Regions from separate parts of the Pseudolabrys sp. FHR47 genome, predicted to be linked through region 4. Evidence: predicted binding sites of a transcription regulator. Region 4 holds the regulator's gene; each other region holds the start of a gene.
The links. Region 4 encodes PhoB, which activates phosphate uptake and scavenging genes when phosphate is short. Its sites were predicted from a motif close to TGTCATNNANCTGTCAT; they were not measured.

Region 1: the regulator PhoB is predicted to act here: its motif matches at 5,608-5,624, upstream of E8Q40_RS07415 (inorganic phosphate transporter).
Region 2: the regulator PhoB is predicted to act here: its motif matches at 5,390-5,406, upstream of phnC (phosphonate ABC transporter ATP-binding protein).
Region 3: the regulator PhoB is predicted to act here: its motif matches at 6,202-6,218, upstream of E8Q40_RS18495 (CorA family divalent cation transporter).

Annotation. Positions count from the first base shown of each region.
Region 1 covers NZ_CP039740.1:1,500,809-1,508,503, reverse strand. Annotated here, with positions in the region: gene E8Q40_RS07450 (SDR family NAD(P)-dependent oxidoreductase) at 1-620, shown strand, start outside; gene E8Q40_RS07445 (dihydrofolate reductase) at 624-1,157, opposite strand; gene E8Q40_RS07440 (GNAT family N-acetyltransferase) at 1,154-1,642, opposite strand; gene E8Q40_RS07435 (thymidylate synthase) at 1,639-2,433, opposite strand; gene E8Q40_RS07430 (MlaE family lipid ABC transporter permease subunit) at 2,698-3,834, shown strand; gene E8Q40_RS07425 (ABC transporter ATP-binding protein) at 3,837-4,643, shown strand; gene E8Q40_RS07420 (MlaD family protein) at 4,659-5,558, shown strand; gene E8Q40_RS07415 (inorganic phosphate transporter) at 5,689-7,188, shown strand; gene E8Q40_RS07410 (NUDIX hydrolase) at 7,158-7,673, opposite strand.
Region 2 covers NZ_CP039740.1:4,366,037-4,373,731, forward strand. Annotated here, with positions in the region: gene E8Q40_RS21115 (TRAP transporter permease) at 1-1,475, shown strand, start outside; gene E8Q40_RS21120 (hypothetical protein) at 1,497-1,808, opposite strand; gene phnE (phosphonate ABC transporter, permease protein PhnE) at 2,306-3,139, opposite strand; gene phnD (phosphonate ABC transporter substrate-binding protein) at 3,210-4,325, opposite strand; gene phnC (phosphonate ABC transporter ATP-binding protein) at 4,382-5,344, opposite strand; gene E8Q40_RS21140 (DUF1045 domain-containing protein) at 5,474-6,169, opposite strand; gene E8Q40_RS21145 (alpha-D-ribose 1-methylphosphonate 5-triphosphate diphosphatase) at 6,184-7,323, opposite strand; gene E8Q40_RS21150 (DapH/DapD/GlmU-related protein) at 7,332-7,695, opposite strand, start outside.
Region 3 covers NZ_CP039740.1:3,781,340-3,789,034, forward strand. Annotated here, with positions in the region: gene E8Q40_RS18455 (glycosyltransferase family 87 protein) at 1-1,320, shown strand, start outside; gene E8Q40_RS18460 (glutathione S-transferase family protein) at 1,519-2,148, shown strand; gene E8Q40_RS18465 (hypothetical protein) at 2,272-2,514, opposite strand; gene E8Q40_RS18470 (hypothetical protein) at 3,113-3,328, shown strand; gene E8Q40_RS18475 (PQQ-dependent sugar dehydrogenase) at 3,431-4,576, shown strand; gene E8Q40_RS18480 (DMT family protein) at 4,772-5,122, opposite strand; gene E8Q40_RS18485 (hypothetical protein) at 5,260-5,997, shown strand; gene E8Q40_RS18495 (CorA family divalent cation transporter) at 6,244-7,242, shown strand; gene E8Q40_RS18500 (TRAP transporter substrate-binding protein) at 7,354-7,695, shown strand, end outside.
Region 4 covers NZ_CP039740.1:922,114-929,808, reverse strand. Annotated here, with positions in the region: gene argF (ornithine carbamoyltransferase) at 1-324, opposite strand, end outside; gene E8Q40_RS04615 (aspartate aminotransferase family protein) at 321-1,538, opposite strand; gene E8Q40_RS04610 (GcrA family cell cycle regulator) at 2,051-2,539, shown strand; gene phoB (phosphate regulon transcriptional regulator PhoB) at 3,294-3,998, opposite strand; gene phoU (phosphate signaling complex protein PhoU) at 4,013-4,729, opposite strand; gene pstB (phosphate ABC transporter ATP-binding protein PstB) at 4,764-5,573, opposite strand; gene pstA (phosphate ABC transporter permease PstA) at 5,576-6,439, opposite strand; gene pstC (phosphate ABC transporter permease subunit PstC) at 6,442-7,437, opposite strand; partial or broken gene pstS (phosphate ABC transporter substrate-binding protein PstS) at 7,631-7,695, opposite strand, start outside.

The DNA.
Region 1 (7,695 bases), 580 kb from region 4:
TGGCCGAACTGCGGGCGATCGACTCCCGGGCGGACTTCGTCGAGATCGATGTGCTGAAGGAAGAATCCTGCCGCGGCGCCGTAAACGCGGTTGCCGACAAACTCGGCCGGCTCGACATTCTCGTCAACAATGCCGGCACCGCCGTGCGCAAGCCGCCGGAAGAACTGACCGCGGCGGAATGGCATCTGGTGATGGACACCAATGTCACCAGCGCCTTCCTGTGCTCTCAGGCGGTCTATCCCCACATGAAGAAGGCGGGCGCCGGCAAGATCATCAATATTGGCTCCATGATGACGATCTTCGCCTCGTCCTATGCCGCTCCCTATGCGTCAAGCAAGGGCGCCATCGTGCAGATGGCCCGTTCCTTCGCGGTCGCCTGGGCCAAGGACAACATCCAGGTCAATTCCATCCTGCCCGGCTGGATCGACACCGAACTGACGAAGAAGGCGCGCGAACAGGTCCCCGGCCTTTATGAGCGCGTCCTGGCCCGCACGCCGGCGGCGCGGTGGGGCGCGCCGGACGATTTCGCGGGCATCGCGGTGTTTCTCGCCTCGCCCGCCTCGGACTTCCTCACCGGCACGGCGATTCCCGTCGACGGCGGCTATTCGGTGATGGCCTGACAACTAGCGGCGAACATAGGCCACGGTGTCGAAGCCGGCGTCGTCGTCCGGCCCGGCATCATAATGATGGCGCTCGACCTCGCGCCACTCGGCGGGATCGATCGCGGGAAAATAGACATCGCCCGGCGGGCTGGCGTGGACATGCGTGATTTCCAGCCGGTCCGCCATTTCCATGGTGCGATCGAACACGTCGCCGCCGCCGATGATCATCAGTTCATTCACGCCACGCTTGGCGGCATCTTCAACGGCGATGCCGAGCGCTGCATCCAGGCTGGTAGCGAGAATGCCGCCCGGTACGGCAAAGCCGAGGTCGCGCGTCATCACGATGTTGGTCCGGCCCGGCAGCGGCTTGCCGATCGATTCATAGGTCTTGCGGCCCATCACGACCGGCTTGCCGAGCGTGATGCGCTTGAAATGCTGTAGATCGGACTTCAACCGCCATGGCAATTGGCCGCCGCTGCCGATAACGCCGTTCTCGCCGATCGCGGCGACGAGCACGATCTTGTAGGGCGCGGTGTTGCGCGGCCGCGTGGTCATGCGCGCGCTCCTTTGCCGAACGATGCAAGCGCCTCACCGCTCATGCGGCAGATCTTCCAGTCGGGCAACACCTGCGCGCCGATCGACTCGTAAAAAGCAATCGATGGCGCGTTCCAGTCCAGCACCGACCACTCGAAGCGAGCATAACCTTCCTCGACGCAGCGCCGCGCGAGTTGCTCCATCAACGCCTTGCCTAATCCCTTGCCGCGATAGGCGGGCCGCACGAACAGATCCTCGAGATAAATGCCGTGGCGGCCGCGGAAGGTCGAGAAATTGAGAAACCAAACGGCGAGTCCGGCCGCCTCGCCATTCCATTCGGCGATGTCGCAGAACAGGCGCGGCTTTTCGTCGAACAAGGCATCGGCGATCATCGCCGGCGTTGCATCAACGGCATCGCTGAGCTTCTCATAGTCAGCGAGTTCACGGATGAGGTCGAAGATCAGCGACGTGTCGGCGGTCGTCGCTGCGCGGATCGCAATAGTCACACCGCCACCACTGCCTTTATATGCGGATGCGGATCGTAATTCTCGAGCGCAAAATCCTCATAGCGGAACGCGAAAATATCCGTCACGTCCGGGTTGATGCGCATCGTCGGCAACGCGCGCGGCGCGCGCGACAATTGCAACTCGGCTTGCTCGACGTGATTGAGATAAAGATGCGTGTCTCCGCCGGTCCACACAAAATCGCCCGGCTTGTAGCCGGTGACTTGTGCCACCATCATCGTCAGTAGCGCGTAAGAAGCGGTGTTGAACGGCACGCCGAGAAAGACGTCGCACGAGCGCTGGTAAAGTTGACACGACAGCCTGCCGTTGGCGACGTAAAACTGAAACAGGCAGTGACACGGCGGCAGCGCCATTTTGTCGACGTCAGCGGGATTCCACGCCGTGACGATCAGGCGGCGCGAGTCCGGACTGCGCTTGATCATCGCAATCACGTTGGCGATCTGGTCGATGGTCTGGCCATCCTTCGCCGGCCATGAACGCCACTGGTGGCCATAGACAGGGCCGAGATCGCCGCGCTCATCCGCCCACTCGTCCCAGATGCGCACGCCATTGTCGTTGAGATATTTGATATTGGTGTCGCCGGCGAGAAACCACAGCAGCTCGTGGACGATCGACTTCAGGTGCAGCTTTTTGGTCGTGAGCAGCGGGAAGCCTTGCCCTAGATCGAAGCGCATCTGATGACCGAACACCGAACGCGTTCCAGTGCCGGTGCGATCGCGCTTCTCCGCGCCGTTGCGGAGAATGTGGTCCATCAGGTCAAGGTACTGGCGCATCGGCGGCTCGGGGCGGTTCGGGCGACTCGGCTCAACATGGTGAACATTACGCCGGCCGGCAACGCCGCCGCACCGCTTTTCAACCGCGCCAAGCATGGAACCTGGTCGCCGTCCGGCCCCGGTCAACCAATTAACCGTAAAAGTTAATCGGCATTTTCTAACCTTAACAATCGGTTAATTTGCCATGGGGCGGCGGGGCGACCAGCCGCCCGCGACGCATTGGGCCCTTTCGGCAACGAAACGGCCATTTTCGGGAGTGACTTCTTGACCGCGGGTACCCTCCAGCACGGCTCGTCGCACGGCGACGGTCTGGACCTCCGGGCCGAAGGACACTGGACGGCGGAGCACGCCCGCGCGCTCGAGCCGCTGGCCGACAAACTGACCTACGGTCATGAACAGGTCTCCCGCCTCGTTTTCGACGCCACCCGCATCACCCAGCTCGACACCTACGGCGCCTGGCTGATCGAGCGCACCTTGCGGATCTGGGCGGGCCGCGGCGCCGACGTCCGCCTGGTCGGCCTGCCGCCGACCTACGGCAACCTGTTCGCGAAGGTCCGCGCCGGCCAGCAGAAGCTGACGCCGCTCAAGCACAAGCAGACCGGCATCGGCGCCACGCTGGAAAGCGTCGGCCGCACCATGACCGCGGTGTTCTCGGACCTGTTCACCATCTTCCAGATGGCCGGTCAGCTCGTCGTCGCATTCCTGAGCGTGTGCGCCAATCCGTGGCGCTTCCGCTTCACCTCGCTCATCAATCATCTCGAGCGGGTCTGCTGGCACGCGGTGCCCATCATCATTCTCATTACCTTCCTGATCGGCGCCATCATCGCCCAACAGGGCATCTTCCACTTCCGCACCTTCGGCGCCGACATCTATGTCGTCGACATGGTCGGCGTGCTGGTACTGCGCGAGCTCGGCGTGCTGATCGTCTGCATCATGATCGCAGGCCGCTCCGGCTCGGCCTACACCGCCGAACTCGGCTCGATGAAGATGCGCGAGGAAGTCGACGCGCTGCGCACCATGGGCTTCGACCCGGTCGAGGTCTTGGTGCTGCCGCGCATCCTGGCGCTCATCATCGCCGTGCCGATTCTGACCTTCATCGGCGCAATGGCAGCGCTCTATGGTGGCGGACTGGTGTCGTGGCTCTATGGCGGCATCGATCCCAAAATCTTCATGTCGCGCCTGCACGAGTCGATCAGCATGAAGACCTTCGCCGTCGGCATGATCAAGGCGCCGTTCATGGCGCTGATCATCGGTCTGGTGGCGTGCATGGAAGGCATGCAGGTCAAGGGCTCCGCGGAGTCGCTCGGCGCCAAAACCACCGACTCGGTGGTGAAGTCGATCTTCCTCGTCATTGTCATCGACGGCCTGTTCGCCGTCTTCTTCGCCGCGGTCGGGATTTGATCATGGCCGCGCGTGGCGAACCCGTCATCAAGGTGCGCGACCTCAAGGTCGATTTCGCGTCACGTCGCGTCCTCAACGGCGTCAATCTGGATTTGAAGCGTGGCGAGATTCTCGGCTTCGTCGGCGCCTCTGGCGCCGGCAAGTCGGTGCTGACGCGCACCATCATCGGTCTCCTGCCCTTCCGGGAGGGCACAATCGAAGTGCTCGGCACCGATCTGGGCAAGGCGACGCTGAAGGAGCGCCAGGCCGTGGACCGGCGCTGGGGTGTGCTGTTCCAGCAGGGCGCGCTTTTCTCGTCGCTGAGCTCGGGCAAGAATGTCGAATTCCCGATCCGCGAATATCTGCGGCTGTCGCAAAAGCTGACCACCGAGATCGCGATCGCCAAGCTGGAAATGGTCGGCCTCAAGCCCGACGTCTATCGCAACTATCCTTCCGAACTGTCGGGAGGCATGATCAAGCGCGTCGCGCTGGCGCGGGCCTTGGCCCTTGATCCCGAAATCCTGTTTCTCGACGAGCCGACCTCCGGCCTCGATCCGATCAGCGCCGCCGAGTTCGATCACCTGCTGCTGACGCTGCAGGAAACGCTCGGCATTTCCGTGTTCATGGTCACTCACGACCTCGACAGTCTGCATCGCACCTGCGACCGCATCGCAGTGCTCGCCGACGGCAAGATTATCGAGGCCGGCACCATGGACGTCATGCTGGAATCGCAGCACCCGTGGTTGAAATCGTATTTCCACGGTGAGCGCGCCCATGACGATTTCCATGTACCGATTAAAGGCCGGCGCGTCACAGAACGTCGCGCCTGATGTGGAGTTGAGACGATGGAAGACAGGGCAAAATTCGCGTTAATCGGCATGTTCACCTTCGCGGTGGTCGCCGCTGCTTTTGTCTTCATCTACTGGATTCACAGCGCCGGAACCTCGAAGGAAACCCAGCCTTATCTGGTTGTGTTCGAAGGCTCCGTGTCAGGCCTGCGCGTCGGCGGTCCGGTGTTGTTCAACGGCATCCGCGTCGGCGAGGTCACCGAAATGCGGCTTACCGACAAGCCGTCTGAAGTTGCGGCCGTCATTTCAATCACGCCGTCGACGCCGGTGCGTTCGGATACGTCCGTGACGCTGGAATACGCCGGCCTGACCGGCATCGCCTCGGTGTCGCTGAAGGGCGCAACCGCGTCCTCACCGGCGGTGCCGCCCTCGAAAAACGGCGGCTTGCCGACCTTGCGCGCCGGCTCCACGGCCGGCGACATGGGAACGGCGGTGCGCGAGACCCTGGCCAAGGCGGACACCATCATCCTCGAGAACCAGGAATCGCTGCGCAACGCCATCAAGAACCTCGAAGTCTTCACCGAGGCGCTGGCCCGCAACGGCGGCAAGATCGACGAACTGATCCAAAACGGCGCGACAGCCATGGGCTCGATCAACGAGCTTGCCGTCAGCCTGAAGGCCGATACGAGCCGGGTCGCCGCCAATCTCGACAAGCTGACGACCAATCTCGACAAGCAGACCACGATGCTTGCGGAGAACCTCGACAAGCGCACCGCCGAGATCACGGAGGGCGTGCTCAAGGTCACCGACAGCACCAACAAGCAGATCAACCTCGTCGGCACCGACCTGCGCCGATCGATCGGCAATATCGACCGGGCCGTAACGGACCTGGCCAAGAATCCGCAACGCATCCTGTTCGGCGGATCGAGTGAAAGCGGCCCCGGCCCCCGGCGCTAAGTCCACCGCCGGCCGGTTTTCAACAACCGTAGGCTGCGGCACTTTTTCTGTGACAGGTTTGTGACAAGAGTGCTAACGGGCTCTTCGCCAGGCGGCGCTCGGCTCCGCCTCCCCGCCTGCGGAGCCCGTTTTGGCCAAAAGCGCTCTCGATAAAGACCTCAAGAAAGTCGTCCAGATCGAGACCGCGACCTATGCGCGGTCGCGCTCGCTGGCGACTCCCGGCCTGCTGATCGTCTTCATGATCGGCGCCGTGGTCATCGCCAGCCTGTCGGTCGGCGGCCCGCTCAAATACTTCGTGTTCTTCGCCGCGGTCATCGCCGCCTATATGGCGCTCAACATCGGCGCCAACGACGTCGCCAACAACATGGGCCCCGCCGTCGGCAGCCGCGCCCTGACCATGACGCATGCTCTGGTGATCGCCGCCATCGCGGAAATCGCCGGCGCGATGCTGGCCGGCGGCGACGTCGTCGACACCGTCTCGAAAAACCTGCTGCATCCGGAGCAGGCGCTCTCCGTCGTTTCCTTCATCTTCGTCATGACGGCAGCGCTCCTCGCCGCCTCGCTGTGGATTCATCTGGCAACCTATCTCGGCGCGCCGGTGTCGACGACGCATGCGATCGTCGGCGGTGTTGTTGGTGCCGGTGTTGCCGCCGCCGGCACCGCCGCCGTCGAGTGGAACGTGATCGGCGGCATTGTCCTGAGCTGGGTCATTTCGCCGGTCTTCGGCGGCATTATTGCCGCCATGCTGCTCGGCTTCATCAAATGGCGGGTGATCTACCGCGACGACCGCGTGGCGGCGGCCCGGCGCTGGGTGCCCGTACTCGTCGCTGTCATGACCGGCGTTTTCGCCGTTTATCTCGTCACCAAGGGCCTCAAGCGTGTCTGGCATCCGCCGATGGCCGTGATCATAGCGGTTGGCGTCGTTTTCACAGTGGGGGCGTTCATGGCGGCACGCCCCTGGGTGATGCGGCGTTCGCAGGGCATGGAGAACCGCCGCAAGCACATCGCCGGCCTGTTCACGATGCCGCTGGTCTTCGCCGCCGGCCTGTTGTCCTTCGCGCATGGCGCCAACGACGTCGCCAACGCGGTCGGACCGCTGGCGGCCATCGTCGCCTCGGCGCAGACCGGCTTCGCCGACGCCGAAAGGGTCGACCTGCCGTTCTGGGTGCTGGCAATCGGCGCCACCGGCATCGCACTCGGCCTAGCGCTGTTCGGCCCGGGCCTCATCCGCACCGTCGGCGAGAAGATCACCCGCATGGATACGATCCGCGCTTATTGCGTGGCCTTGTCCGCGGCGGTGACGGTGCTGGTGGCTTCCGCGCTCGGCCTGCCGGTCTCATCCACCCATATCGCCGTCGGCGCCGTATTCGGCGTCGGCTATCTGCGCGAATTCATCACCAACACCGGCGTGCCCAACCCGGCGGTCAAGCCGCGTACCCTTTTCCTCGAGCCGTCGCGCCTCAACGAGACGCCGGAAATGGCACTGCTGAACTATCAGAAGCGCGAGAGGCGCCGGCTGGTGCGGCGTCAGCATGTGCTGGGCATCGCCGCGGCCTGGGTCATCACCGTGCCGGCGGCGGCGATCCTGTCCGCCCTGCTCTATCGCCTCATGTGGGCGATCGGCGGATAAAACGGCAACCCGCCAGCGTGCAGGCGCTGATTGAGCCTGAGGGCGACGTCGGCGACCCGCGCATCCGACAGCAGACGCCGGGCCTCCGGCAGAATGGCCCAGTGGCGATGGCGACGGCCCTTCTCCGGCCACTCGTCCCACTGCTCCGTCACGCGCAACGGATACAGCTCGACCTCGATAACCTTGCGCCGAAACGGCAGCGTCTTGAACGCCCGATATTTGCCGATGGGCATCGGGTCGACCTCGCCTTCGACCCCGGCTTCCTCCGCCGCCTCCTGCGCGGCGACCTGCGATGGAGCAAGGCCTTCCATCGGATCGCCTTTCGGGAAGATCCAGCGACCGGTGCCGCGCGATGTCACCAGAAGAAACACCACCTGCCCTTTGACGACGGTATAGGGAATGGCGCCGAACTGACGGCTGACGCCCGGCCCGCCCGCCCGAAGCAGGAGGCTGTCAGTGGCCTTTCTCACGACGCCAAGCGCCAAGACGGTCGCTCCTTCGGTAGCG
Region 2 (7,695 bases), 1.1 Mb from region 4:
GCGGCATCATCATCCTCAGCGGGCTCGTCTATTACGGCATCGGCTGGACCAAGACCGCATTCGGCGATGCCGCGACCTGGGTGCTCGGCATCGTCCTGATCGCCGTCTATCTCGGGCTGATCCGTCACAAGGCGACGCATCCCGATCTGCCGACCGACGACCTCACCAAGGCCATCGTCAAGGTGCCGGACTTTTACGCCACGGCCAATACCGGGCTGCATTATCTGCTGCCTGTCATCGTGCTGATCTGGTGTCTGATGGTGGAAGAGCTGTCGCCCGGCCTGTCGGCGTTCTGGGGCACCGCGCTGCTCATCGTCGTCATGCTGACGCAACGCCCGCTGCTCGCCTTCTTCCGTAACGAGCATGAATACGTCGCGCGGCTGCGCGATGGCTTCGACGACCTGATCGCCGCGTTCCAGGGCGCCTCGCGCAACATGACGTCGGTTGGCATCGCCACCGCCTCGGCCGGCATCATCGTCGGCACCGTGGCGCTGACCGGCGTCGGCCTCGTCATGACGGAAATCGTCGAAGCGGTTTCCGGCGGCAATCTCATGATCATGCTGCTGATGACGGCTGTGATCTGTCTCATCCTCGGCATGGGCATGCCGACCACGGCGAGCTATGTCGTCGTCGCCACGCTGATGGCGCCGGTGCTGGTCGAACTCGCCGCGCAGAACGACCTCGCCGTGCCGCTCGTCGCCGTGCATATGTTCGTCTTCTACTTCGGCCTGATGGCCGACGTGACGCCGCCGGTGGGTCTTGCGGCCTATGCGGCTGCAGCCATCTCGGGTGCCGACCCGGTCAAGACCGGCGTGCAGGCGTTCCGTTACGAGGTCCGTACCGCGCTGCTGCCGTTCATCTTCATCTTCAATACCCAGCTTCTGCTGATCGACATCCACAGCTGGGCCGAGCTGGTGCTGGTGATCGCATCCTGCACGGTGGCGATGGGCTGCTTCGTCGCCGCAACGCAGGGCTGGATGCTGACGAAGAGCCGATGGTATGAAACCGTGGCGCTGTTCCTGATCTGCTTCACTCTGTTCCGTCCCGGCTTCTGGGTCGATCGGGTGTTCGATCCTTACGTGACGCGGCCGGCGGCCGATCTCATCAAGGTGGCGAACGATGTGCCGCTCGGATCGACGATCCGCTTCCGCGTGAAGAGCCAGACGCGGGCCGGCGACGAGGTCGAGAAGGTCGTCCGCCTCGCCTTGCGCGAAGGCGCGACCGGACCGGAGCGCCTGCGCGCCGCCGGTTTCGGCGTCATGACCATGGGCGATCGCACGCAGATCGGCGCCGTGCGTTTCGGCAGTCAGGCGACGCAATACGGACTGGCGACCGGCGACGAGGTTCTGGCGGTGCTGACGCCCGCCGACCGGCCGAGCCGGTTCTGGCTATTCATCCCGGCGCTCGTGGTGCTCGCCGGCGTCGTGGTGCTGCAACGGCGGCGGCAGCAGCTGCAGCCCGCGGTGGCGGGCTGACGCAAAAGCGGCAGGAGAACGTCAGCCCGCGGCGATGCGGGCTGGCGGCGGCAGCGGGGTCGGCTCGCTGGTGACGATCTTCATCGTCTCCGGCTTGGCAGGCGGCGTCTTGGCGGCGTTCGATTTCTTCGCTTTGCTCTTTTTGCCTGGCTTGCTTTTGGCTGACCCGGCAGCCTTTTCGGCTTTCTTCGTCGCGCTCTTCTTGTCAGCGCCCTTGGCGCTCTTGGCCTTCTTGTCTTTCTTGGTGCCCGGCCCCTTCAGCGCGTCGAGTTCCGCCTTCAACTTCTTGAGTTTCTTCTTAAGCGCTTTGATGGTGTCGTCTTTTTTCGACATGTCGCACTCACGCCCGTGTTGTGGCCAGCAGGTCAGTGCGGGCAATACCACCCGATTGACGGCCGTTAGCGTAACGGCAGATGCAATGCCGTCAACAACGCTGCCGCATGAAGAAGTAACGCGCTGAGATAATTGCCGATTTTTTCGAGCTGGCTCGCATTCGCAGCGCGATTTTTCATGACAGTTTTATGACATTGGTATTTCAGTCCGCGTTATCCCACGATATCGCTCGCGGCGTCGTTTACAGACTTCACCACTTGGCTAGCATCGTGGCTCTCGCGAGCAGTTCCTTGGGATGCCGCAGATGAAAACATCGGCAGAATCGTGCGACGACGACAGCGAAGCGCTGTACTGGCTCAAGGTCGCCAGGCGCATCCTGTCGGGCGAGATTGACCCGCACAATGCGCGTGCCGTGTTGAGCGCGCGTAGGCGAAATCACGCAAAGCCGCGCACCCGTCGGCCGTCGCCGGTCCAGCACTAGTCTACCGGTAATCCCGTCAGACCAACGTGGCGCGAATGCGCGAGCTGAGCATGTCGAGCAGCATCACGGTCAGCACGACGATGATGATCTGCGCCGCGGTCTCGGCGTAGTGAAAGCTGCGGATGCTTTCATACAATGTCTGGCCGATGCCGCCAGCGCCGACGATGCCGAGCGTCGTGGCGGAGCGCACATTGGTTTCCAGGCGATACAGCGTCAGTGACGACCACATCGGCATCACCTGCGGAATAACGCCGAAGATCACTTCCTGCACGCGCACCGCGCCGGTAACGCGAATGCCTTCGACCGGGCGCGGATCGACCGCCTCAACGGCCTCGGAGAACAGTTTGGCGAAAATGCCGAGGTTGTGAACGAACAACGCCATCACACCGGCGAACGGACCGAGGCCCACAGCAACGACGAACAGCAGGGCAAACACGATTTCATTGATGGCGCGGCAGGCATCCATCAGGCGCCGTACCGGTTGCACGATCCACTGCGGCGCGACATTGGACGAGCACAGAATCGAGACCGGAATGCCGAAGATGACGGCCAGCGCCGTGCCCCAGATCGCGATCTGGATCGTCACCACCATGTCGATCAGGTAACTTTCCCACTCGTGGAAATTCGGCCTAAGGAATGCCTGGCCGAACTCCGCCATATTGCGCCAGTCGGTCACCAGAGACGTGACGCGGAACATCTCCGCCGGCGACCAGCTCCACACCAGCAGGCCGAAGATGATGACCCAAATCGTCCAGCTCTTGACCCTGTGTGACAGCGCATAGCGCGGAACGGTGACGTCCGGCGTCAGCTTGCCGTGTTGCGGGCCGAGGGGAGCGGTGGCGTCGGTCATGAGCAGGCTCGCAGTTGGCGCGGGACGGAAAAAGGGCGCCGGCCCGCAAGGGTCGGCGCCCGGTAGCGACTCAGTTCATCGGCGTCGAGGTCACGGACGTCGCGAGTTCGGCGATGATCTTCTTGAGCTTGGCCTGATCGCCGGCCTTGTCGGCTGCCTGGAACTCGGCGACCTTCTTGCGGAAGGGGCTGGCACTGGCCTTGTCGGCCTCGGCCTGCCACTTCTTGATGTCGGCCTCGAGCGCCTTGACCTGCGCAGCCTTGTCGTCGGCCGACAGCTTGGCGTCGCCCTTGATCTTCATGATCGACTTGTTGGCTTCGAGGATGCGGATCGGGAGCAATTGATCGTCGCCCGACGGATTGAAGGGCGCCCACTGCAGACCGGTGAGCACCTTCTTGGCGGCGGCGATTTCGTCCGGCGTGCCGACGCGGCCGTAGCTCAGCAGGAAGGTATAGAGCTTGGTCTTGTCCTCGGTGGTCAGGTCCTTGCGCCAGACGATCGGGTCGCTCGGGATGAGCGGCGATGTCCAGATGACGCGGATCTTCTTGGCGGCATCGGGCGCGGTCTTTTCGAGGCGCCGCAGGTTTTCGCTGTTGTTGGTGCCCACGTCGATCTGCTTGTTGGCGACTGCCATGGCATTCGCTTCATGCGAAGCGTTGCGCACGGTCTTGAAGCAATCCTTCGGCTCGATGTTCTTGGCCGCGAAGATATACGAGGTCGGAACCAGGAAGCCCGAGGTCGAGTTCGGATCGCCGATGCCGAAATTGACGGTCTTGTCGCACTTGAGCACATCCTCGAGGCTCTTGATCGGCGAGTCGCTCTGCACGATCAGATGCGACCAGTAGCCCGGGTTGCCGTCCGAATCGACCGACTGCACGAAGATCTGACCATCAGCGCGGTTCACCGCTTCCATCGCCGACTTGTTGCCGTACCAGGCGATCTGCACCTTCTTGAAGCGCATCGCCTCGATCACGCCGGCATAGTCGGACGCATAGAACCCATTGACTTTCATTCCGGTGCCTTTGGACATCTCGGCCAGGAAGGGCTCCCAGATGGTCTTCAGGTTGCTGCTCGCTTCGGTCGCGATGATGCCGAAGTTGATTTCCTTCGTCTGGGCCTGAACCGCGGTCGCCGTGAGGCTCGCGGCGACGGCCAGAGCGGTACCAAGCATGGCTAGCTTGCGCATAGTGCCTTCTCCTGTTGCAGTCGTTTCTTGTCAGTCGGGACGGGCGATGACCGCGCTCAGGCGGTCAGGCGCCCGGCATTCGCGTGCGGCCTCGTGATACTCACGGCCGATGCAGCCGGCATGACAACCGCCGGCGGATCGGACCAATGACCGTTGCCGTTCAGGGCGCCTTGCGGGTCCGACCAGTGCGAACCGTGGCTCGGCTCTGCCGCGCCGCCGAAATTCGGCAGGAACAGTTCCTCGGACTCGGCGCCGTAGATGTTGTTGAGAAAAGCCGGCGTCAGAGCGCTCGACGGGCCGTCATAGGCGACCTTGCCGTCCTTGAGCGCGATGGTGCGCGGGCAGTATTTCATCGCGTATTCGACCTGGTGCAGCGATACCAGCACGGTCAGGCCGTCATTGCGGTTCATGTCGGCAATGAGATCCATGACGCGGCGCGACGAGGCGGGATCGAGCGAGGCGATCGGCTCGTCGGCGATGAGCAACTCGGCGCCTTGCACCAGCGAGCGCGCGATCGCGGCGCGCTGCTGCTGGCCGCCGGACAGTTCGCTGGCGCGGCGCAGCGCATGCTCGGCAATGCCGACGCGCGACAAAGCCTGCATGGCAACGCGCTTGTCGTCGTCGCTGAAGCGCCCGAGTGTACCGCGCGCGGTCGGCAAACGGCCGAGCAGGCCGAAGCAGACATTGGTGAGCAACGACAGCCGCGGCACCAGGTTGAACTGCTGGAAGATCACGCCGATGCGGGCCCGCAGATTGCGATTGCAACGGATTCGGCCGCCGCGCTGAATCGAATGCCCGAGCACGCTGATGTGGCCGGCATCCTTGCCGTCGCGCGCCCAGTCGATGGGAATGAGACCGGCCAGCGAGCGGATCAGCGTTGACTTGCCGGATCCCGACGCACCGATCAACGCCACCATCTCGCCGCGCTCGAGCGAGATGGATACGTCGTTCAGCACGGGTTTGCCGCGCTGATAGGATTTGGAAATACCGATAGCGTCGATGACAGCTTGCGTTGTCACGCCGCGCCCTCCTGACCTCGTTGTCACAATCGCTAACAACCGCATGTGACAGTCGGATGAATGCGGCGCGTCTTTCCGACAGAGACGCGAAAACGCCCGATAGGTCAGGATGATGCGCGGGTACGGTCTTTAGGCTGAGGTACCGAGTGCCGCTTCATGCAGCACGACGAAGGGGGCGCCAGGAGCCGCCTGCCTGGAAATGACCAGACGATCGACTGTCAGAGTCGCTGCCTCGGGAATCTGCTCAAATTTATTGCAAAGGAATTTGAAGGCACCGGTCCGCTTCTGCACCGCCAGCGCGCCGGTGAGGGTCATATGGAAGCGAAAGTCTTCGAACACATAAGGATAACCCCAGCGATAAAGGTATTCGATGTGCCGATCGCTCAAGCCCGGCGCCAACCGCTTGGTTAGTTCCTGCTCAGTCATCTGCGCGCGCAGGCCGTCGAAGGCCTCGACGCAGGCGTCCGCCAGACGATTAAGCGTCGCGCATGGCTGGTCCGGCACCAGCGCAATGAACGAGCCGAGTTCGCGAACAACGAGCGTGCCCGCATCAACCGGCGCCTGCTCCTTTACGAACGCGCCAAACGCGGCAACCAGATCGCGTTCGGCGACGCCGTCCTTGAGCCGCATGGGCGGCTTCATGGTCGCGTGAAAGCCGTAGATGCGCGGCTCGCGCGTCAGCACCGGCCAGACCGCGGCATCGACGCCATCGAGGTATGACACGTCGTTGCCGCGATAGGCGTCGTAGCCGAGGGCGGCGGCGCCGAAACGATAGAGTGCGCTGTCGGCGGCCGGCGCATAATAAATGGCATAGCGTGCCGCCATGACCTCACCCGTTCTCAGTGCAAACGGCCGCTATCGGCAAGATGGACGAAGCGGCCGTTGGTCATGGTCGCCACTGCTTTCGGCCGCTGCGGATCGGCGGCCTCGACAAGGACGAGATCGGCGCGCTTGCCGGCTTCGATGGTGCCGCGGTCGGAGAGGCCCGCCGCACGCGCCGGATGTTCCGAGACATAGGCCCAGGCTTGATGAAGCGGCAGCACGTTGTCCTGCGCCAACCGAAACGCCGCGAGCAGCAGCGCCGGATAGTAATAGTCGGACGCCAGCACCGTGCACAGGCCGCGCGCGATCATGTCGGCGGCAGCGACCCAGCCGATGTGGCTGCCGCCGCGCACGACATTGGGGGCGCCCATGACGACATGGTCGCCAGCTTTGGTTGCGTCCTCGGCGGTCTCGACGTTAATCGGAAATTCTGCGACCCGGCAGTTGAGCGCGCGGAACCATTGCCGCTGCTGCGGCGACATATCGTCGTGCGAGAGCATCGCCACCGCGCCGGCGTTGGCGGCCCCGGCGAGGCGCTCGATCGAGCCCGGCACTTCATCGGAACGGCTGCGCAGCCGCTCGACCAGCGCGTTAAAATCCTCGACCGTCAGGCCGGCGCGGGCCGCCATCTCGGCGATCTTGCGCGTGCGCGGCGGCGCATCGGCGCTTGGCATGTGGTCGTTGAAGCCAAGCATGCCGATACGGCGCGCGCCGAGCCAGTCGGTCACTTCGCTCTCGGCATCGAGATTGAAGGTTTCGTAGCGCAGGTGACAATGCGTGTCGGCGCCGAGCGACGGCCGCAGCGTCTCGATGGCCCCGAGCACGGCACGCGCATTCTCGGCACCGCGCAGCCCCGGCTCCCACGACCAGGTGAGCCCGTGAAACATCGTTGTAATGCCGTTGGCGACCGCCTGGCGGTCGCTGTCCTGCAAGGCAATATCGATTGGGAAACCGACACCGGGCCGCGGCATCAACTGGCGCTCGAAGGCGTCGCCGTGGATATCGACAATGCCCGGCAGCACATAGAGCCCGCGCGCATCGAAGCTGCGGCCGTTACCGCCGCTCGCGCCGACCGACGCAATGGCGCCGCCCTCGATCTCAACATCGGCCTCGACGAAGCCGCCGCCCGCCAGAACCTGCCCGCCCTGAATACGCATCACTGTCCTTAACCCGCGGCCTGCAGCGCCGGCGCGCCTTCGTATTTGTCGAGAAACTGTTCGGCGCTGAGCGCGCGGAAATCGGCGAGCGCCTGACCGAGCCGCTCGTGCGGCCAGTCCCACCAGGCAAGCGCCATCATGCGCTCGGCGATTGCCGCCGGAAAGCGCGGACGCAGCACACGCGCCGGATTGCCGACGGCGATCATGTAAGGCGGAACATCCTTGGTGACGACCGCGCCGGCACCGACCACGGCTCCGGTACCGATCGAGCGGCCGGGCAGCACGATGGCGCCGTGACCAATCCAGACGTCATGTCCGATCGTCACGTGAAACGAACGCCGCCACGCGAAGAACTCCGCCTCGTCGGAAGCT
Region 3 (7,695 bases), 1.7 Mb from region 4:
CGCGACGGCGCCTTCGTCACCCGTGAACGGGCGCGGCTGGTGGCCTTCGCCGTGCTCACGGCCTCCCTGATCGGTCTGGTCTATATCCTGGCGACCGCGACCGGCCTCAACGACTATTCCGGGCGGCCGATCGGCTCCGATTTCTCCAATATTTACGCCGCCGGCACCTATGTGCTGGACGGCGAGGCGGCCAAGCCCTTCGACCCCGCCGCCCAGCATGCCCGGGAGCAGGCGATCTTCGGCGCGGCCACGCCCTTCTATGGCTGGCATTACCCGCCCTTCTTCCTCGGCCTGGCGGCGCTTTTGGCGACCATGCCCTATCTGATGGCGCTGGCGGTCTGGCAGGGCGCGACACTGGTTCTGTATCTGCTGGCGATGAGGGCGATCCTCAACACGCCGTCATGGCCGGGCTTGTCCCGGCCATCCACGTCTTCCTTTGCGGAGCCGCCGCAAGGCGTGGATGCCCGGCACAAGGCCGGGCATGACGAAGGAGAGGTCCTTGAGCGCGAAAAGCTCTGGCTCCTCCTCGCCATCGCCTACCCCGCCGTCTTCATCAATCTCGGCCACGGCCATAACGGCTTCCTCACCGCGGCGCTGTTCGCCGCCGCACTGCTGACACTCGACAGCCGTCCGGTCCTGTCCGGCATCCTGATCGGCTGCCTCGCCTACAAGCCGCAGTTCGGGCTGCTCATTCCACTGGTGCTCGTGGCCACCGGGCGCTGGCGCGTCTTCGCCGCCGCAGCCGCAACCGTGGCAATCATGGCGCTCGCCGTGACCGCCGCCTTCGGCGTCGAGGTCTGGCACGCCTTCCTCGCCAGCAGCGAGTTCACACGCCACGTCGTACTCGAACAAGGCGGCACCGGCTGGCACAAGATCCAGAGCACATTTGCATGGGCACGGATGTGGGGCGCCGGCCTGCCGCTCGCCTACGCCGTGCAAACTGCGACAACAGTGGCCGTTGCCGCCGCGCTCGTCGTCATCTGGCGTGGCCGCTCGCGCTTCGCCGTGAAAGCCGCCGCACTTCTCATCGGCTCCATTCTCGCGACACCGTACAGCCTCGATTACGACCTAATGCTGATCGCGCCGGCCATCGCCTTTCTCGCGGCCGATGCGGCGCGGCGCGGCGCAGCACCAAAGAACGTACCTTGGGAAAAGACGTTACTCGCCGCGCTCTGGATCGTGCCGTTGGTGGCGCGCTCATTTGCGCAACTCACGCATATCCCGCTCGGCGCGCCTGTCATGTTGCTGTCGTTCGGCTGGCTGCTATACCGGGCCTTGCGTACCGAAGCACCGGGCATCATTGAATCGCAAGCGGCATAAATTTTCCGCATAAACGATCATTGCTGGAATAGTTCTGAGTTCGCAGCTGCAAAATGAGCGCAAACATTGCGCGGCTGCGTGATACGATGGCCACGCAAATGCCCGAGTCTCAAGCACATAAGTCTGGCGCTTGATAAGCGCCTCTCGCCGGACCATTCGTGTCGGCACCGATCAATCGCCTGCTTCGGAGGCATACGAATGTACACGCTCTACTCGATGCAGCGTTCGGGCAACAGCTACAAGGTCCGCCTCGCGCTGGCCAAGCTGGCAACGCCCTACAGGCTGGTCGAGATCGACATCCTGCAGGGCGAAAGCCGCACGCCGGAATTCCTGGCCATGAACCCCAACGGCCGCGTGCCGCTGCTCGAGGTCGCGCCCGACCGCTATCTCGCCGAATCCAACGCCATTCTATGGTACGTGGCGCGCGGCACCGAGCTTGCACCGGAAGATCCGATCGAACGAGCCGAAGCCTTGCAGTGGATGTTCTTCGAACAGAACAGCCTCGAGCCCAATATGGGCGCTGCCTATTTCTGGCTGTCGCTCGTCCGCGGTGGCCGCGACCTGCAGGCGCATTCGCTCGACGACTGGATGGAAAACGGCAACCGCGCGCTGCGCGTGATGGAGCGGCATCTCGAAAAAAGCCGGTTCTTCGTCGCCGATCGCTTCACCATCGCCGATATCGCGCTCTATGGTTATACGCACGTCGCGCATCTGTGCGATTTCGACCTGACGCCGTTCCCGGCGGTCAAGGCCTGGCTCGATCGCGTCGCGGAAGAGCCGGGTTATGTGCCGATGGACTGGCAGCCGGCAGCAATGGCGGCGGAATGAGAGCGCAAGTGGCGAGCAACGCCCGCTTCATAATCAGACTTATTAAATAATTTCCCGCTCAATAAAGCATCGGCCGTCCGGAGGCTCTCGCCTCCGAACGGGCCGATAGTACCGCGCGGCCGATTAGTGGGACGAGACGGTATCGACGTCGACGCGGTTGAACTCGCGCTGCTCAGCATTGTCGTAGCCGGCGTAGTGAGACGGCGCAAAGGCAAAGGCCTGCGTGCCGGTCACGATGCGCTGCGCCTGCTGGGCGACGGCAGGCTGGTTGTTGAGATCCTGGTGCAGAACCTCGGACCCGTCACTGGCGAAAGCCGAGGTGGCAAAGCCGACAGCGATGAGCGAAGCGATGATGGTCTTGGTCATTGTCGTGATCTCCTTGTTGATCGACGACACTGATCTAGATCGCCATCGCGGCGCGCCAAGTAGTTACACCGAGGATATCATCCGTTGTGATAATGCACGCACATACGATCACGCGCGCGTGACAATCGCACCATGAGAAAGACTTTGTCTCGCCGCCGCGGTCGCGACGAATAAAAGATGCCTGCGTCAAAGGAAATCGAGCATAGAGTTGCCACGCCACGCGCAGTAACGGTGTCGCAAAGGATCGCCTGCGGCAACCTCGATGCGCCAGATGACAAAACGCGGATGCCAGCCATGCGCGTGCTGCGCAGGATCATGCGGGGTACCTAAGACGACAGACGTTCGTCCTTCGGCCTGGGGCCGTGGCGGGCCGCCGCATTGGCCGGCGCTTAACGATGATCGCCACGAAACCGCCGCGTTTCCCGAACGTCTTTGCCACAATCGAGTCGAACCGGTGCCGGCTTCGCGCGTTAGATATAGGTCTTATTCCAAATTCGTATCGGATCGTTGCGACGGTTTCGTCATGCGCAAGCGCAGGAAAATCACGGGTTTCCGGGGCCCCGCGGACCCACTAGGGCCGGGCGTCGAATCGCGCCGCGTGGTGTTGGCGGAACTTGCCGCCATCGCCGGCCTGACCATCGCCACTCTTGTCGCCGCCACCGCGGTATCGGTCGGCATCGCGCGCGCCAGCGCGCTGGACGGCCTCATCGACAATGACGGCACGCTGTTCACCATTGTGCTGCTGCTCGGCCTTGCCTTTGTCGCCATTGGCGGCCTGTCGCTGCTGCCCGGCGAGCGCCGTCCGCGGCACTAGCGGGAACTCCACGACAGATGAAGCCGACCTCGCGGCAACGTGATGCCGCCGCGTCACCGTGACGATAGAAGCCCCGGCTCCACGTCCTCTAAGCTTCCGCGCATGATCATGCCATCACGCACTCTCGTTTGTTTCGCATTTGGTTTTGCTCTCGGCTTCGCACCGCTTGCCGCCGGCGCGCAAAGCAACACGTCATCGGCCGGCCCGCTCGCGGTCGAGACGGTGGCAAAAGGGCTCGACCATCCCTGGGCGCTCGCCTTCCTGCCCGACAGCCGCATGCTCGTGACCGAGAGGCCCGGCCGCATTCGCATCGTGACGGCCAAGGGCGAATTATCGACGCCGCTCGCGAACGTGCCCAAGGTCGTGGCCCGCAGCCAAGGTGGCCTGCTCGACCTCATCCTTGACCGCAATTTCGCGCAGAACCGCACCATTTACTTCTCATACGCCGAGCCTTTCGATGGCGGCGCGCGCACCGCGGTCGCGCGCGCGACACTCGATGCCGGCGAAGCACCGGCCTTGCGCGACGTAAAGGTGATCTTCCAGCAAGCCGGCCCGGCCTCGCGCGGCCAGCATTTCGGTGGCCGCATCGTGCAAAGCGCGGACGACAATCTCTTCATCACCACCGGCGATCACTTCAGCGACCGTGACATGGCGCAGACGCTCGACAACGACATCGGCAAGGTCGTGCGCATCACGCCGAATGGTGAGGCGCCAAAGGACAATCCCTTCGTCGATCGCTCCGGCGCCCGCGCCGTTATCTGGTCCTACGGCCATCGCAACCCGCAGGGTCTCACCGTCAATCCCGCAGACGGCTCGTTATGGGAGCAGGAACACGGCGCGCGCGGCGGCGACGAGATCAACGTCATCCGGCCGGGGAAGAATTACGGCTGGCCGGTCGTTTCCTACGGCGTCAATTACGACGGCACTCCGGTCGGCACCGGCAAGCAACGCGCCGAAGGAATGGAAGACCCGCTATGGCACTGGACGCCATCGATCGCGCCGTCCGGCCTCACTTTCTACACCGGCGATCTGTTTCCGCAGTGGAAGGGCAGCCTGTTCAGCGGCGCACTGCGCGCGCAGTTCCTATCACGTCTTGAGATCAAGGACGGCAAGCCGGTCAGGGAAGAACGCCTGCTCACCAACCTCAACGAGCGCATCCGCGACGTGCGCCAGGGACCCGACGGCGCGCTCTATCTGCTCACCGACGAGAACAACGGCCGCATCCTGCGCGTGACGCCGGGGAGATAGCGCCGTCCTCGCGTCGAACTCCGCGCGCTCCCTCTCCCCATAGGCGAGCGAACGCTCGCCGTCCGGCGAGCTATGGGGGAGAGGGTTGGGGTGAGGGGGCAAGGGCCTAACGATAGTTAGTAACCCCTCACCCGACGCACTTCGTGCGTCGACCTCTCCCATAGGGAGAGGTGAAAGAAAGCCGGTCGCGTGGGTTCAAAACTTGTGAAAGATAAAATACGCCCCGACCGCGATAAAGGCGAAGCCGACGCCCTGATTCCAGGTGAAGGACTCCTTTAGATACAGCACCGAGAAGCCGGCGAAGATCACCAGCGTCACCACTTCCTGAATGGTCTTGAGTTGTGCCGGCGAGTAGACGCCGCTGCCGAGGCGGTTGGCCGGTACGGCGAGGCAGTATTCGATCAGCGCCAGCCCCCAACTGATCAGGATCACATGCAGGATCGGCACCTCCTTGAAACGCAAGTGCCAGTACCAGGCGGTGGTCATGAAGATGTTGGAGCCGATCAGCAGGGCGATCGGCAGCAGATAGGATGACAGAATGGGCATCACGGACTCGGGCTGGTGGAAGAGGATGCGATTGTCGCGGCCCCCCACCTGCCATGACAACCGTCGCTCGCGCAAACGTGCGCGGCCGTGTTAGGTTTCACGCCGTCATCCGATACTTGCGAAATGAGCCTTGCGCCATGCCGCGCCTCCGTTCTCTGCCGATAGCTACCGTCCTGATTGCTCTTGCCGCCTCGGCCGCCGCGCAACAGCCGCCTGCGCCCGGCAAGCCCTATCGAGCCGTCCCGATCACTCAGCCCGCCGAGATCAAGGATGCCGACCTTGCCGTGCTGCGCGCCAAGGTCGCCGAGGCAGCGAGGAATCGCGACCGCGCCGCGCTGGCGAAACTTGTCGCCGGCAAGGACTTCTTCTGGGACCGCGACGGCACCGACCGCGCCAAAGGCAGGCCCGGCCTCGATGTGCTCTCCTCTGCCCTCGGCCTTGCCAACAAGGACGGCGTCGGCTGGGACATGCTGGGCGGCCTCGCCGACGACCCGAGCGCCGCGCCGGTGCAAAGCCGCAAGGGCGCGGTCTGCGGCCCGGCCGAGCCGCGTTTCGACACCAAGGCCTTCGCCACCCTCCTCAAGGACACCCAGACCGATGCCGCCGCCTGGGGCTATCCCTATACGGCCGGCGCCGACGTTCGCGCCGCGCCGCAGGCCGGCGCGCCGACGATCGATAAGCTCGGCCTTAACTTCGTGCGCGTGCTGCCGGAGGGATCGGTCAATCCAAACTACATGCGCGTGCTGACCCCGGCGGGCAAGGTCGGCTTCGTAACCATCGATGTGTTGGCGCCGGTCGGCAGCGACCAGCTCTGCTACGTCAAGGAAGGCGGTGCCTGGAAGATCGGCGGTTATCTCGGCGCTGGCGAGCCGTGACCGCGAACACACAACCCGTATCGCCGCGAACCCTCTCCTGCGCTTCCTGCGGCGCGGTGTTTTCCTGCAGCGGCGACGTCGAATGCTGGTGCGCGGCGGAATCCTTCCGCCTGCCGATGCCGGCTGCGGATGGCGCTGCTGATTGCCTCTGTCCGCAATGCCTGCGCACCAGGGCGGCCGCCGTCCGCGACAAGGTGTAATCGCTGTCATCGTCCTGTCACACGGCGCGCGACTCTTAAGCGTGCCATGCACACCGATCTCGCCACCGTTCATCCCTCGACCGGCATCGTCTGGGCCTACCGCTTTGCTGCTGACGGCACCGCCGAACGCATCGCCAATGATCAGGTCGATAACGCGCTGGACGAACACCGCGGCGCGTGGATCTGGGTGCATCTGGCGCTGGCCGACAACCGCTGCCGCAGTTGGATCGCCAGCTACGCGCCGCTATCGGAGATGGCGCGCGAAGTGCTGTCCGGGCCGGACAAGCATCTGCGCCTCGACATCATCGGCGACGAGATCATGGGCGTGGTGCCGGATCTGCATCAGGGCCTGGTCGAGGAAAGCGACGACATCGTGCGCCTGCGCTTCGTCATGACCGAGCGCATGATGATCACGGCGCGCCAGCAGCCGGTGCATTCGGTCGAGCATAACCGCCGCGCCATCGACAGCGGCAAACGCTTCCCAAGCGCCGTCTCCTTCCTCGACGCCATCATCGATCAGTTCGCCGACGCCATCGCTCGCATGGCCGAGCGTCTCGGCAATGAGCTCGACACCATCGAGGAAAGCGTCCTGCATGATGAACTGGCGGACGAGCAGCGCCGCGTCGGCAAGGTACGGTTGCAGACCGTGCGTGTTCACCGCCAGCTCGCTCAGCTCAAGGGCATGTTCGCCCGGCTCGAGCCGCGGCTGGCGCAGCACAACAAGGCGGCCGCCGAGGCAGTCGGCGCGCTCGCCCAGAAACTGGACGCCATCGATCACGAGATCGGCTCGCTCTACGAGCGCGCCCGCCTGCTGCTCGACGAGGCCTCGGCCAAGGTCAGCGCCATCACCAACAAACGGCTTTTTACGTTGTCGATCCTGACGGCATGCCTGCTGCCTCCGACTTTAGTTACAGGCTTCTTCGGCATGAACACCAAGGACCTGCCGCTGCTGAACACCGACGGCGGCTCCTGGTACGCGCTCGTCATCGCCTTTGGCGCCGGGTCATTCACCTATTGGGCGTTGCGCCGGCTGCGCGCGCTTTAAAAAATTTAATCTGAATGCAGCGCACAATCGTGCCTGCGATAAATTGACAAGTTCATACAACTCTATCTACGCTCCCTCCCAAGCAAAAAACGGTTTCCCAGGGAGGACCACATGAAGAAATTCGCCGCATTCGCGGCTGCAGCCATTCTTGCGACCACGGCCGCACAGGCGCAGCAGATCACCACCAAGTATTCCGGCATCCAGCCGAACGACCATCCGGCCAGCTACGCCGAGGATTATTTCGGCCGCGAGGTCTCGATCCTGACCAAGGGTACGGTGAAGGTCGAGGTCTATCACAACACCCAGCTTGGCGACGCCGTCGCCAACGTGCAGAGCATTCGCAACGGCACCATCGGCTTCACCACCGTCTCGGCGTCGAACCTGAACCAGGTCGTGCCGGCGATGGACATGTATTCGCTGCCGTTCCTGTTCAAGAATGCCGATCACTTCTGG
Region 4 (7,695 bases):
GATCATGATGGCATCGACGAAGCGCGACAGGACGCGCGCGGTGTCGGCCAAAGTCTCGCCGCGACCGAGCTGCATTTCCTGCGCGGTGAGCATGATCGCCTCGCCGCCAAGCTGGCGCATGCCGACATCGAACGACACGCGCGTGCGCGTCGACGGCTTGTCGAAGATCATCGCCAGAGTCTTGCCTTCGAGCGGCTTTGGCCCCTGCCCACGCTTCTGCGCGGCCTTCATCGCGCGGCTATGCGTGATCATCTCCTTCAGCGTCGGCTTCGGGATGTCGGTGAGATCGAGGAAGTGCCTCACCTGATTGTTAGTCTTGCTCATGCCGCCGCTCCCGGCTTTCCGGCCTGCCGCGGATGCGCTTGCGCCAGCTTCGCGCAGGCACGCTCGATACGGTTCACCGCTTCGCCAATCTCGTCGTCGCTGATGATGAGCGGCGGGAGAAGGCGCACAACATTGTCGCCGGCCGCGACCGTGATCATCTGTTCATTGCGCAATTCGTCGACCATTTCGCCGACCGGCGGCACCATGCGCAGGCCGACGAGCAGGCCTTCGCCACGCACTTCGGCGACGACGGAGGAATATCGGTCCTTGATCTCGGCGAGGCGCTGTTTCAGCAGCAGGCCCTTGCGTTTGACCTCGTCGAGAAACGCCTTGTCGGCGACGATGTCGAGCACGGCATTGCCGGCCGCCATGGCGAGCTGATTGCCGCCGAAAGTCGAACCGTGCGAGCCGGCGGTCATGCCCTTAGCCGCTTCCGCGGTTGCAAGGCAGGCGCCGATCGGGAAGCCGCCGCCGAGCGCCTTGGCCAGACCCATGATGTCGGGGGTGACGCCGGTGTGCTGATAGGCGAACAGGTCGCCGGTGCGGCCGATGCCAGTCTGTACCTCGTCGAAGATCAGCAGCAGGCCATTGTCGTCGCACAATTTGCGAAGCGCGCGCAAAAACTCATGGGGAACGACGCGCACGCCGCCCTCGCCCATCACCGGCTCGGTAATGATGGCCGCGGTTTCCGGGGTGATCGCCTTCTTGACGACCTCGATGTCGCCGAACGGAAGCTGGTCGAAGCCCGGCATGTTGGGGCCGAAACCTTCGAGGTATTTCTTGTTGCCCGTGGCGGCGAGCGCGGCGAGCGTGCGGCCGTGGAAGGCGCCCTCGAAGGTGATGATGCGGTTACGTTCCGGCTTGCCGGACGCGTACTGATATTTCCGCGCCATCTTGATGCAGCATTCCATCGCCTCGGTGCCGGAGTTCTGGAAGAACACGAAATCGGCGAAGCTGTTGTCGCACAGCCGCTCGGCGAGCTTTTCGCCCTCCGGAATGCGGTAGAGGTTCGAGGTATGCCACAGCTTGGTGGCCTGCTCGGTCAGCTTGGCGACCATATGCGGGTGCGCATGGCCGAGCGCGTTGACGGCGACGCCGGAGGTGAAGTCCAGATAGCGGCGGCCGTCGGTCGCCGTCAGCCAGACACCATCGCCCCGCTCGAAAGCGAGGTCGACACGGGCATAGGTCGGCAACAGATGCGAGCTCACGGCCAGTCTCTTTCCAAAGTTCGAAATCCAACGCCTTTCGGGCGCAATACAGAAACAGCAACACGCCCCGGCGACAAAACCGAGGACGTTCGATGTTTATCGCCGATGACTAATCCCGGCCTCCGGGTGCGAGAGAACCCGGCCCCTGGACTGAGCGCTTTACCGGCAGGCGGCGCCCGAAACGAAATGTGCCGCCTCGCCGGGCGGCACTTTCAATATTTTAGGCCGCCCCGGCTCCAAGTCAAACGAAACGGCCGGCCCCGATTCGCGACTCAAAATCACCGCAGTTGCGGATTCTAAAGGAAAACCTGTGGGAGGCGGGCTTTGTCGGGAGGCAAATGCTTGCGGCCGAGTCAACCCATAGTGTAGCTTTTCAATCAAGCGATACGACATATCGTGCGTATCGCCGCCGAAATCTGGTTCATCCCTGAAGCGTACACGTTCAGGCGCGGAAAAGCCGTGCCGGACGATGGGGGTGGATTCTGTCCAAGGGCCTGGATCGCCGAGGGAAATGCCCCATGAGCTGGACCGATGAGCGGGTCGAACTCCTGAAAAAGCTCTGGTCCGACGGTCTGTCGGCCAGCCAGATTGCCGCCGAGCTTGGCGGCATCACAAGAAACGCCGTGATCGGCAAGGTTCACCGCCTCGGCCTGTCCGGGCGGGCCAAGAGCCCGTCCTCGAGCACGCCGCGCCCGCGCAAGGCTCGCTCGTCCGGCCACATGATCCGGGTGCAACGGCCGCAGGTGCGCGGCAATACCGCGCTGGCCTACGACTACGAGGTCGAGCCCGAGCCCGAGCTTCTGGAAATCCCGCTCGAGCAGCGCAAGACCCTGCTGCAGCTCAACGAGAAGACCTGCCGCTGGCCCGTGGGCGATCCGTCAGGTCCGGATTTCTTCTTCTGCGGCGGTGAAGCCGCCGAAGACCAGCCTTATTGCAGCTTCCACTGCCGCGTCGCCTTCCAGCCGGCCAATGATCGCCGCCGCCACAAGCCGGCATTCAGAGGCTGACTGCAAAGACGATACTGGATTGATGAAAGCCGGAGCGACGCTCCGGCTTTTTTTGCTTATCCCTTCCCCGCCTTCGGGGAGGGATCAGAAAGCGCGTGTGACGTGCCGCGCCTTTCCGATTCAATTTTCAAACAGCAGACGTGCCTGATCGCCCCTGTTCTTTGAAGGCCCGGGGCGGCCTGCCTTCCCCTTCGGCCCTCCGGCCAAGCCGGAGGGATGGAGCGCCGCGAGACGCTCTTTGATTTCGCACCTTGCGGTGCGCGGTTCTCCATAACGCGGAGAACCTGCGCCCCGCGGCGCTCCATCGCGGTGTCTTACGGCACACGGGCCGCGCTTCTGGCGGCTGATCTGCCTTTCAGCAGGTAGCGCTCACCATCAGCAAGCTCCTTGCGGCCGGTCTTATTGCCGGCGGGCGGAGCCCCGTCGCCGCCCGAGCGCCTGGCGTGCGTTTCGCCAGACCCGCGGGCACCGCGCCCTGCTCCCACTGAAACGACGCCTCATGACAGCGCCCCCGGCCGGAACAGGACAGGAGTGCTTATAGTCCTTCTAGGAATAATAGTCAAGGACTATTTTCTAGCAAGCCCGGAGCCCGGAACGACAAATCCCGTCGTCCTCCGCGCAAGCGGAGGACCCAGCGCTTTTCAAGGCTGACCAAGAGCTAGATCGCCCGCCTGCGCGGGCGATGACGCCGAGGAAGCCGTTTCGCCGAGCCCCGGAATGACCGAGCGGGAAGCGCCCTGGACTATTGGAGCGACTAACTCGCCACTCGTCCGAACCGATCGTCGAGCGCGTAGCCGGCGCCGCGCACGGTACGGATCGGGTCGGCCTGCTGGCCGCGGTTGATAGCCTTGCGCAAGCGGCCGACATGAACGTCGACGGTGCGCTCGTCGATATAGATGTCCGAACCCCAGACGCCATCGAGCAACTGCTCGCGCGAGAACACGCGGCCGGGACGCTCCATCAGGAACTCCAGCAGGCGGTATTCGGTGGGGCCGAGATCGATCGGCTTGCCGCTGCGCGATACCCGCTTCTTCTCGCGGTCGAGTTCGATATCGCCGATATTAAGCACGGTGGCGACGCGGTCGGGATGAGCGCGGCGGAGCAGCGCGCGCACGCGGGCGAGCAATTCCGGCACCGAGAACGGCTTGACGATGTAATCGTCGGCGCCGGTGGCGAGGCCGCGGATTTTCTCGCTCTCCTCGCCGCGCGCGGTCAGCATGATGATCGGCAGGTTCTGCGTCTCCGGCCGCGCCCGCAGCCGGCGGCATAGTTCGATGCCGGACAGGCCGGGCAGCATCCAGTCCAGCACCACGAGGTCCGGCACGCGCTCTTTCAGCTTGGTGTCGGCGTCGTCGCCGCGGGCCGCGGTCTCGACCTCGTAGCCTTCCTTCTCGAGATTGTAGACGAGGAGCATCGTGAGAGGCTCTTCATCTTCGACGATCAGGATTCGCGCGCTCATAAGTCAGTAGCTCGTCAAGCGGGAGTGCCGGCCAGGGCCGAAATCTCGGTGTCGCCTTTGGGCCGGCGCTCGGTGATCGGGGTGCCTTCGATGATGAAGTGCACGGTTTCGGCGATATTGGTGGCGTGGTCGCCCATGCGCTCGATGTTCTTGGCACAGAACATCAGATGGATGCAGAAGGTGATGTTGCGCGGGTCTTCCATCATGTAGGTCAGCAGTTCGCGGAACACCGAAGTGCAGACCGCGTCGATTTCCTCGTCGCCGCGCCACACCGCCATCGCCTTGCTATCGTCGCGGCGAGCGTAAGCATCGAGCACCGCCTTGAGCTGCTCAAGCACGAGGTCGGTCATGTGCTCGACGCCGCGGATCAGCTTCGGCGGCGGGAATTCGGCGTTGAGGGCGATAACGCGCTTGGCGATGTTCTTGGCGAGATCGCCGACGCGCTCGAGATCGTTGGCGAGCCGCAGCGCGCCGACGATTTCGCGCAGGTCCACAGCCATCGGCTGGCGGCGCGCGATGGTGAGCACCGACTTTTCCTCGATCTCACGCTGCAGGACGTCGATGGCGTTATCGGACGCGGTCACGCGCTGCGCCATGTTGGTATCGCGCTTGGCCAGCGCATCGACCGCGTCGGCGACCTGCTTCTCGGCCAGGCCGCCCATCTCGGCGACCATCCGGGACAACTCCTGGAGGTCGATGTCGAAGGCCTTGGCGGTGTGCTGCTCGTTCATGATCCTGATCCTTCATTCCCTTCCGGGCGCCGGCCTAGCCGAAGCGGCCGGTGATGTAGTCCTGGGTGCGGCGGTCGTTCGGCGCGGTAAAGATCTTGGTGGTCTCACCGTATTCCACGAGCTCGCCGAGATACATGAAGGCGGTGAAGTCGGAGACGCGCGCCGCCTGCTGCATGTTATGGGTGACGATGGCGATGGTGTAGTCTTCCTTGAGTTCGTCGATCAGCTCTTCGATCTTGGCGGTCGAGATCGGATCGAGCGCCGAGCACGGCTCGTCGAACAGGATGACTTCCGGCCGCACCGCCACGGTGCGAGCGATGCACAGGCGCTGCTGCTGGCCGCCCGAGAGCGACTGGCCGTTGGCGCCGAGCTTGTCCTTGACCTCGCCCCACAGCGCGGCGCGCTCCAGCGCGTGCTGCACGCGGCCGTCGAGTTCCGACTTCGGCAGCTTCTCGTAAAGACGGATGCCGAAGGCGATGTTCTCGTAGATCGTCATTGGGAACGGCGTCGGCTTCTGGAACACCATGCCGACCTTGGCGCGCAGCATGTTCAGGTCCTGCGACGGCGACAGGATGTTCTCGTTGTCGAGCTGAACCGTGCCGGTGGCGCGCTGGTTCGGGTAGAGATCGTACATCCGGTTGAGGATGCGAAGCAGGGTCGACTTGCCGCAGCCCGACGGGCCGATGAAGGCCGTGACCTTGCCGTGATAGAGCGACACGTTGATGGTCTTGAGGGCGCGGTGATCGCCGTAGAAGAAATCGAGATTCCGCACGCTGACCTTTTCGGTCAGGCCGTCGGCCGAGGTCACGGTGCTGGTGACGGTCGGGACAGTGAATGTGGCCATGGTCATTGTGATTTACTCTGCGAAGCGAGGGCGCGGGCGACGATGCTCAGGGTCAGAACCGACAGGGTGATGATGAGCGCGCCGGTCCAGGCGAGCTCCTGCCAGTCCTTGTAGGGGCTCAAGGCGAACTGGAAGATGACGACCGGCAGGCTGGCCATCGGAGCATTCATATTGGTGCTCCAGAACTGGTTGTTCAGCGCGGTGAACAACAGCGGCGCGGTCTCGCCGGAGATGCGCGCCACCGCGAGCAGCACGCCGGTGATCATGCCGGCGCGGGCGGCGCGGTAAGCAACCTTCTGGATCATCAGCGCACGCGGCAGGCCGATCGAGGCCGCCGCCTCGCGAAGCGTGTCCGGCACCAAAGTGAGCATGTCCTCGGTGGTGCGCACCACCACCGGCACAACGATCACGGCAAGCGCGATGGCGCCGGCCCAGGCGGAGAAGTGGCCCATCTGCGCGACCATGATCTCGTAGACGAACAGGCCGATCACGATCGACGGCGCCGACAGGAGGATGTCGTTGATGAATCGGACGACCGACGAGAGTTTGTCGTAGCGGCCGTACTCCGCCATGTAGGTACCGGCCAGGATGCCGAGCGGCGTGCCGATGATGACGGCGAGTATGGTCATCGCTAAACTGCCGAGGATCGGGTTGAGCAGACCGCCGGCCGATCCGGGCGGCGGCGTCATCTCGGTGAACACCCGCAGCGACAGACCGCTGAAGCCTTCCCACAACAGCACCGCGAGGATGAGCACCAGCCAGGTCAGGCCGAAGCCCGTAGCGGCATAGGCCAGCCCCATGGTGATGCCGTTCTTGCGCCGCCGCTGGGCGTAGAGCGGACTGTTTGCACCTGAAACAAGTGCCATGATCAGGCTCCCACGCGGGCGTTGAGGCGCATCAGCATGATGCGAGCGAAGGCCAGAACGATGAAGGTAATGACGAAGAGGATGAGGCCGAGCAGGATGAGCGAGGACGTGTAGATCGGCTCGACCGCTTCGGTGAACTCGTTGGCGATGGTCGCCGAGATGGTGGTGCCGGGCGCGAGGATCGAAGCCGATATGCGGTGCGCGTTGCCGATCACGAAAGTCACCGCCATCGTCTCGCCGAGCGCGCGGCCGAGGCCAAGCATGACGCCGCCGATGACGCCGACGCGGGTGAACGGCAGCACGACGTAACGCGACACTTCCCAAGTGGTGCAGCCCAGACCGTAGGCGGCCTCCTTCAGCACCGGCGGCACGGCCGCGAACACGTCACGCGAAATCGAGGTGATGAAGGGCAGCACCATGATCGCCAGGATCAGGCCGGCGGTGAGAATGCCGATGCCATAAGGCGGGCCGGCGAACAGGTTGCCGATGCCGGGCACGTTGCCGAGGGTGTTGATCAGGAAAGGCTGGACGTATTGCTGCAGGAACGGCGCGAAGACGAACAAGCCCCAGATGCCGTAGATGATCGACGGAATGCCGGCGAGCAGCTCGATGGCGATGCCGATCGGGCGGCGCAGGAACATCGGGCACAGCTCGGTCAGGAACAGAGCAATGAAGAGGCCGATCGGAACCGCGATCACCATCGCGATGATCGACGTAACGATGGTGCCGTAGATCGGCGAGATGGCACCGAACTGTTCGGTGACAGGATTCCAGCTTTCGGTGACGAGGAAGGCGAAGCCGAACTTGCTCATGGCCTCCCAGGAACCCCAGACCAGCGAGACAATGATGCCACCGAGGATCAGAAGGACCACAATCGCCGCGCCGCGTGTGAGCAGGCGGAAGCCGATATCGGTCAATCGCAGCTTTTGCAGAACCTTGCTGCGGTCGGACGTCTCCGCGATCGAGACATTCCCGCTTTGCAACGCAACATCCGCCACAGGTTGCCTCCCCCGGCTTTCCATCCGACGCTCCCGTAGCTGGTGTTCCTGCGGGCGGTCGGCAGTTCGATACGCCATCCGGCCATACGCTAGCCGTCAGGCCGACACCGGCCGCCACCTGCGATGATGGCCGGATGATAACGTGAAGAAGGAAGGGGCACCAGAACGGCGCCCCTTCCGAAGCGATGTGGATTTAGTTGGTAACGGCGTAGATCGGCTTGCCGTTGGCGTCGGTCACTTCCTTCGCCCAGTAACCTT